Linked DNA regions of Spirulina major PCC 6313. The protein of the gene in region 1 binds, or shares a complex with, the protein of each later gene. Links are inferred from orthologs where the notes say so. Each region holds a gene or a part of one and is shown in the gene's direction. Other genes may lie near its edges.

Region 1 (4,323 bases):
CCCACTAAGATCTTTTGTCGAAAGTTCAAAGATTTCAACATACTAATGATTGTACTCCGTGCATAGAGAGCAAATTTTTTTTAAGAACTACAGGTTGTGCAATTGACATAATCATGACATTAAAATCGAAAAAAATGTTCTGATTGCAGTGATCAGGATTCAGGCGATAATCTGATGGCTAAAACCGTGATGTGTTGAAGGAGATCACGTTATGGTTGACTGAAAAATAGGGTGCTCAATGCTGTGTGAGAAAAGAGACATCCAAACGTTGTGATTCTCCAGACTCGTGAGCGTTAAGGTCTCATGAATCAGAATCGTAGACTTGAGATCTGGATCACTGAAATTTTGAATCACAGAAAATTTTGCATCCTAGGTAGACTACAGTCTTCATTTTCCGCATGAATGAATCCGGATTTGTTGAGCACGCTCTCCTTACAGGATTCAGCGTATGATGGGGAAACTGGCTCTACTTTCTCCTCATCCCATGGCGCTTTCTTCTGTTGTGCGGGCGATCGCTCGCTCCCCACTGACCCAGGATTTTGTACAAAAATTGCAAAATCAGCAGACCCCCTTGCATCTCAATGGAGCGTCTCGTTTACCGAAAGGGTTGGTCAGTAGTGCGATCGCGCAAACGACGCAACGTAACTTACTCATTGTCTGTCCCACCCTCGAAGAAGCCGGACGCTGGGCGGCACAGTTGGAGGTGATGGGGTGGAAAGCGATCCGGTTTTATCCCACCTCCGAAGCCTCGCCCTATGAGTCCCTTGATCCGGAGTCGGAGATGGTCTGGGGGCAGTTGGTGGTGCTCAGTGAGCAGGTGTATCCAGAGGATGCAGCGGAATCCTGGGTGATTGTGACCACAGAGCGGGCGTTACAGCCTCATCTTCCCCCGCCGGAGTTGTTAAAGTCCCATCTGTGTAATGTGCAGACGGGGATGACGATGACGGCGAAGGCGTTGGATCATCAGTTGACGCAATTGGGATATCAGCGGGTGGCGTTGGTGGAAAGTGAGGGGCAATGGAGTCGGCGCGGGGATTTGGTGGATGTGTTCCCGGTTTCGACGGAATTGCCGGTGCGCTTGGAATGGTACGGGGATGAGTTGGAGCGGATTCGGGAGTTTGACCCGGCGACGCAGCGATCGCTCGATAGCATCCCCCGCCTCACCCTCACGCCCACAAGTTTTACGCCCCTCCTGGCGGAAACCCTCCAGGATCATCCCGATCTGCCGGTGGAGGAGCAAGAGGCGATCGCAAATGGCGACTATCCCCTCGGTTTGCGCCGCTACCTCGGCCTCGCTTACCCAGAACCCGCCAATCTCCTCGACTATTTACCCCCGGAAACCTTGGTGGTGGTGGATGAACCCGATACCTGCGCGGCCCACTGTGCCCGCTGGGTGGAGTATGTGACGGTGCAATGGCACGCCCACCCGCCCCAAGTGCCGCCCCTCCATCGAGATTTCGCCACGATTAGCACGGCGCTCCACTCTCGATTTTCAGCGATCTATCTCTCCGAGTTAGTGGTTGATGGGGTAGGGGTGAATCTGGCCAGCCGTGCTTTACCCACGACACCGCACCAGTTCGGGAGCTTGGCGGAATTGCTCCGGGGTCAGCGGGATGCGCCTGGGGGATTAAGTCTGAAGCAATATAATCAATGGTTGGTGTCGGCTCAACCCTCGCGGGCGGTGTCCTTGCTGCAAGAGCATGATTGTGTGGCGCAGTTTATTCCTAATCCCCACGACTATCCAGCGATTGAGCGTTTGCAGACGCAACGGAGTGCGATCGCCCTCAAATATTCCGGCCTGGCGGAACTCGAAGGGTTCATTTTACCCACCTATCGCCTCGTGGTGGTCACCGACCGGGAATTCTTCGGCCAGCACAGCCTCACCAGTCCCACCTACATTCGCAAACGGCGGCGGGCGGTCTCGAAACAAGTAGACCTCAATAAGCTCTCGCCGGGGGATTATGTCGTTCACCGCAGCCACGGGATCGGCAAGTTTTTACAACTCGAAACCATCGAAGGGCGCGACTATTTAGCCCTCAAATATGACGATGGGACGTTGCGTGTTCCGGCGGATTCGGTGGATAGTTTGTCGCGGTTTCAGCATTCGGGGAAACGTCCCCCAGAACTGAACAAAATGGCCGGGAAAACCTGGGAACGCACTAAGGCCCGCGTCCGCAAGGCGATTAAAAAAGTGGCGGTAGATTTGCTCGAACTCTACGCCAAACGCGCCAAACAAACGGGGTTTGCTTATCCTCCCGATGAACCGTGGCAAGGGGAGCTTGAGGATTCGTTTCCCTACCAACCCACCCCGGATCAACTGAAGGCAACCCAGGATGTGAAGCGAGATTTGGAGAGCGATCGCCCCATGGATCGCCTCGTTTGTGGGGATGTGGGGTTTGGCAAAACTGAAGTAGCGGTGCGGGCGATTTTTAAAGCGATCGTCTCCGGTCATAAACAAGTCGCCTTTTTAGCCCCGACAACGATTCTCACTCAACAGCATTACCACACCCTCAAAGAACGTTTCGCCCCCTACCCGATCCAAATTGGCTTGTTAAATCGGTTCCGCACCGCTTCGGAAAAACGAGAACTGCTCCAGCGATTAAAAAGTGGTGAATTGGATGTGTTGATCGGGACGCAGCAAATTTTAGGATCAAGTGTGCAATTTCACGATCTCGGCCTGTTGGTCATTGACGAAGAACAGCGATTTGGGGTGAATCAAAAAGAAAAAATCAAAGCCTTAAAAACTCAGGTTGATGTGTTAACACTCACCGCAACACCGATTCCGCGCACCCTTTATATGTCTCTATCGGGAATTCGGGAAATGAGTTTGATCACTACGCCACCCCCGTCGCGCCGCCCGATTCAAACCCATCTTTCACCCTATAATCCCGACGTAGTGCGCACGGCGATCCGGAATGAATTGGATCGCGGCGGCCAGACCTTTTATGTGGTGCCGAGGGTGGAGGGAATTGAAAGCTTGGCGGCGCAGTTGGTGGAAATGTTGCCCAGTGCGCGAGTGGCGATCGCCCACGGTCAAATGAACGAAAGTGACCTCGAATCCACCATGCTCGCCTTTAACAATGGTGAAGCGGATATCCTCGTTTGCACCACGATTGTCGAATCGGGGCTTGATATTCCCCGCGTCAACACAATCATTATTGAAGATGCCCAACGCTTTGGCCTGTCGCAACTCTATCAATTGCGCGGTCGGGTGGGGCGATCGGGGATTCAAGCCCACGCCTGGCTCCTTTATTCCGCCAATCAAACCCTCTCCGACACCGCCCGCAAACGCTTACGCGCCATTCAAGAATTTACCCAACTCGGTTCTGGCTATCAACTCGCGACGCGGGATATGGAAATTCGCGGCGTGGGCAATATTTTAGGTGCGGAGCAGTCCGGGCAGATGGCCGCACTGGGGTTTGATCTCTATATGTCAATGCTGCAAGAAGCCTTACAAGAAATTCGCGGCCAAGAAATTCCCAAGGTGGAAGATACCCAAATTGACCTCAAACTCACCGCCTTTATTCCCGCCGACTACATTCCCGACCTTGAGCAAAAAATGGCGGCCTATCGGGCCGTTTCGTCGGCAAACTCGCAGCGGGAACTAGCCCAAATTGAAGAAGCCTGGTACGATCGCTACGGCCCCATCCCGAAACCCGCCCTCCAACTCATCCAAGTGGTACGCCTCAAACAAATCGCCAAATCCCTTGGGTTCTCCCGAATTAAGCCCGATGGCCCCCAACATATCGTCCTGGAAACCCCCATGGAAGAACCCGCCTGGCGTTTATTGGATGAACATTTACCGAAACACTTGCGATCGCGCTTCGTCTACAGCCCGAAAAAAGTCACCGTCCGCGGCCTAGGTGTCCTCAAACCCGATCAACAACTCAGCAACCTCATTGAATGGCTCAGTAAAATTCAAGGGGGATTACCCAGTCCCGACGCGATCGGGAGTAGTCGTTCCTGAATGGGGAAGTGCGATCGTTCATAACAGAATAAGTATCACCCAGCAAAAAAGGGAACTCTTCAAGAGTTCCCTTTCGCTTAGGCTTTGAATCATGAGAGAACTGATGCTAGTTCTCTCACTTAAAATCAGACCTTATTCGGCAACCGGAGCATCATCCACCAAGCTTGCCTCGGTATCATCAGCGGCAGGCTCTTCAGCAACCGGCTCTTCAGCAGCAGGTTCTTCAGCAGGAGTGCTGAGGGACTCGATTTCAGAGTTGATCGCATCAACTTCTTCATCAGAGAGGCTTTCTAAACCCGTGATAGCAGCAGGCAGTTCACCGTCTTCAGCATCAGCCGATTCATCATCAGACTCAT
Region 2 (3,672 bases), 560 kb from region 1 along the record:
ATTTTAGCAAGCTTCTCTCCTTTTTCTCTGATTTGAAGATCGCACTGGATTCAATGAGGCGATCTTCAAAAGAGGAAAAAATTGCAATTGCCCCCACAAAAACTCGATTGATTGCGTGTGTTCACCTCCCCTTACAGCGAACAGGCTTGATAATCCGAATTAATTCTGACCACCCAAAAAGGAAACCGGGAGCCGGGCAGCGATCGCCGCTCCAGACTCGGACGCTCTGAACAAAGCGATCGCAAGGGGCTAAAATTGTTAAGGACTGTTAACCCCTTGCCCCTATGTCAGAGCCATTGAACCTATCCGACTCGCTGCCGATGCCTGCTGATCCCGCAGGAACCGCCCGGAATGTGATTCGGATTCGTGGCGCACGGCAGCATAATTTGAAAAATATTGACCTAGATTTACCCCGCGATCGCCTCATTGTCTTTACGGGGGTATCGGGTTCGGGTAAATCGTCCCTCGCCTTTGACACGATTTTTGCCGAGGGGCAGCGGCGGTACGTGGAATCCCTCAGCGCCTATGCGCGGCAGTTTTTGGGGCAGTTGGATAAACCCGATGTGGATGCGATCGAGGGGTTGAGTCCGGCCATTTCCATCGATCAAAAATCCACCTCCCACAATCCGCGCTCCACGGTGGGCACGGTGACGGAAATTTACGACTATCTCCGGCTGCTGTTCGGGCGGGCGGGGTTGCCCCACTGTCCCCACTGCGATCGCAGCATTGCCCCCCAGACCATTGATGAAATGTGCGACCTCGTACTAGCCCTGCCCGATCGCACTCGCTTTCAAGTCTTAGCCCCCGTGGTGAAAGGGAAAAAAGGAACCCATAAAAAACTCCTCTCCAGCTTAGCCAGTGAAGGATTTGTGCGGGTGCGAATTAATGGTGAAATTCGAGAACTCAGTGATGCGATCGAGTTAAAAAAGAATCACAGCCATTGCATCGAAATTGTGATTGATCGCCTGATCAAAAAAGAGGGTCTCCAGGAACGATTAGTAGACTCCCTCGCCACCGCCTTAAAACACGCTGAAGGCACAGCAATCATTGCCACCGATGACCAAGAATTGGTCTTCTCAGAAAATTTTGCTTGTCCGGAACATGGGGCGGTGATGGATGAACTTTCGCCGCGTTTATTTTCCTTTAATTCGCCCTACGGCGCTTGCCCCCACTGCCATGGGATCGGCAGCCTCCGCACCTTCACGCCGGAATTGATTATTCCTGACCCAAGCCAACCGCTGTATAGTGCGATCGCTCCCTGGTCTGACAAAGACAACGCCTACTATCTCTCACTGCTCCACAGCATCGGCCAAGCCTATGATTTTGAAATCCAAACCCCCTGGGATCGCCTCAGCGACGAACAACGCCACATCTTGCTTTACGGTGCAGACCAGCCGATCCAGATGGAATCCGACCCCTATCGCGGCAAAGGCTACTATCGTAATTTTGCGGGCATCCTGGCCATGCTCGAACGTGCCTATGCCGACACCAGTTCAGAAACCTATAAACAAAAACTTGAACAATATATCGTCTTTCAAACCTGCGAAATCTGTCACGGGCAACGCTTAAAACCGGAAAGCCTGGCCGTGCGTCTCGGTCAATACAACATCATTGAACTGACGAGCGTGCCGATCCGCGTTGCCCTCGATCGCATCCATCATCTTGATCTCACCCCACGCCAAGCGATGATCGGTACATTGGCGTTAAAAGAGATTCGCGATCGCCTTCAATTCCTCCTCGATGTGGGCTTAGATTATCTCACCCTCGATCGCGCCGCCATGACCCTCTCCGGCGGTGAAGCCCAACGCATCCGCCTCGCCACCCAAATCGGTTCCGGCCTCACTGGCGTGCTCTACGTCCTCGATGAACCCAGCATCGGCCTCCACCAACGGGATAACGATCGCCTCCTCAGCACCCTCCGCAAACTCCGCGACCTGGGCAACACATTGATCGTCGTCGAACATGACGAAGACACGATCCGCGCTGCGGATCACATTGTGGATATTGGCCCCAAGGCCGGGGTGCATGGCGGTGCGATCGTCTGTGCCGGGAGTTTTGACGATCTCCTCCAGACCGAAGCCTCCTTAACCGGGGCCTATCTCTCCGGACGGCGCACCATCGACACCCCCCCCGAACGCCGCAAAGGGAACGGTCGCACCCTCAAACTCAAAGACTGCCACCATAACAACTTGCGGCATCTCGATGTAGACATTCCCTTGGGTCAATTAGTCGCGGTGACCGGGGTATCGGGTTCGGGAAAATCTACCCTCGTCAATGAACTCCTCTACCCCGCCCTGCAACACCATTTCACTAAAAAGACCCCTTTCCCCACCCATCTGGGGAAAATTGACGGTCTCAACGCTGTGGATAAGGTGATCGTCATCGATCAATCCCCCATTGGCCGCACCCCCCGCTCCAACCCCGCCACCTATACCGGTATTTTCGACTCGATTCGCGCCCTCTTCGCCGAAACCATCGAAGCCAAAGCGCGGGGCTACAAACAGGGGCGATTCTCGTTCAATGTCAAGGGGGGACGCTGTGAAGCCTGTAGCGGCCAAGGGGTGAACGTGATCGAGATGAATTTTCTGCCCGATGTGTATGTGCAGTGCGAAATTTGCAAGGGGACACGCTATAACCGGGAGACGTTGCAGGTGAAATATAAGGGGTTTTCGATCGCCGATGTGTTGGGCATGACGGTGGAGGAAGCCTTACACACCTTTGAGAAAATCCCCAAGGCGGCCACCCGCTTACAAACCCTGATGGATGTGGGGTTGGGCTATGTGCGCTTAGGTCAACCTGCGCCGACGCTGTCCGGTGGGGAAGCGCAGCGGGTCAAACTCGCGTCGGAACTCTCGCGCCGCGCCACGGGTAAGACGCTCTATCTCATTGATGAACCGACGACGGGGCTATCGTTTTACGATGTGCATCACTTGCTCAATGTGTTGCAGCGGTTGGTGGATAAGGGCAATTCGGTGTTGGTGATTGAACACAATTTAGATGTGATTCGCTGTGCGGATTGGTTGATTGATCTGGGGCCGGAGGGGGGCGATCGCGGCGGCCAGATTGTGGCGATCGGCACACCGGAAACCGTAGCGGCTCATCCTGATTCCTACACGGGGAACTATTTGCGATCGGTGCTGGAATCGTCTCGTACTCAATCCTAATGCGATCCAGCCCCTCGCCCCCTGGGAGCGAATCCTGTAGGGGTTTGGAAGCAGCCTGAGCACCTTGCTTGAAAAAGGGGGACTTCTTTCAATTTTCTCGCTTCTAAAGGGGGCTTTTTCGAGGTTCCCCCCTTAAAAAGGGGAGTTAGGGGGGATCGAGCCAGGGGATTCACGAGGGGTTAGCCTTGGGCGAAAACAGCCGCGGCCGCGCCTACGCCCGCCCCTGGGGTAATCTCACAACCGAGATTCTGCAAGGTGGCTTCGAGGGCAGCGATCGCTGTGATAATGTCGCGATCGCAGACAAATCCCAAATGACCAATTCGGAACAGCTTCCCTTTCAGGTGATCCTGTCCCCCTGCCAGGGCAATATCAAATTTTTGATTCATGGTTTTGCGAATCGCCTCCGCATCCACTTGGGTGGGCATCACTGCCGTCACCGCCGGACTCGCGCAGTCATCCGCGCCCAAGGTCGCCAAGCCTAAGGCCTGCACCGCCGCCCGCGTCGCTT

The links.
Region 2: the proteins of mfd (region 1) and uvrA are in contact, whole or in part, in a crystal structure (PDB 4DFC), measured with the Escherichia coli proteins. The link is inferred for Spirulina major PCC 6313 from one-to-one orthologs.

The regions. Positions count from the first base shown.
Region 1 is NZ_KV878783.1:3,511,080-3,515,402, forward strand. What follows is about bases 162-4,167. They hold mfd (transcription-repair coupling factor), read left to right. Parts: upstream 162-484; coding sequence 485-3,967; downstream 3,968-4,167. Other genes in these bases: SPI6313_RS15480 (hypothetical protein), read right to left, coding at 4,100-4,167. In the rest of the region: SPI6313_RS15470 (methyl-accepting chemotaxis protein), read right to left, coding at 1-41; more of SPI6313_RS15480, read right to left, coding at 4,168-4,323. UniProt on the Escherichia coli protein: Couples transcription and DNA repair by recognizing RNA polymerase (RNAP) stalled at DNA lesions. Mediates ATP-dependent release of RNAP and its truncated transcript from the DNA, and recruitment of nucleotide excision repair machinery to the damaged site.
Region 2 is NZ_KV878783.1:4,069,214-4,072,885, forward strand. Bases 10-3,364 are described here. They hold uvrA (excinuclease ABC subunit UvrA), read left to right. Parts: upstream 10-320; coding sequence 321-3,164; downstream 3,165-3,364. Other genes in these bases: SPI6313_RS18015 (pyridoxal-phosphate-dependent aminotransferase family protein), read right to left, coding at 3,344-3,364. Outside these bases: more of SPI6313_RS18015, read right to left, coding at 3,365-3,672. UniProt on the Escherichia coli protein: The UvrABC repair system catalyzes the recognition and processing of DNA lesions. UvrA is an ATPase and a DNA-binding protein. A damage recognition complex composed of 2 UvrA and 2 UvrB subunits scans DNA for abnormalities.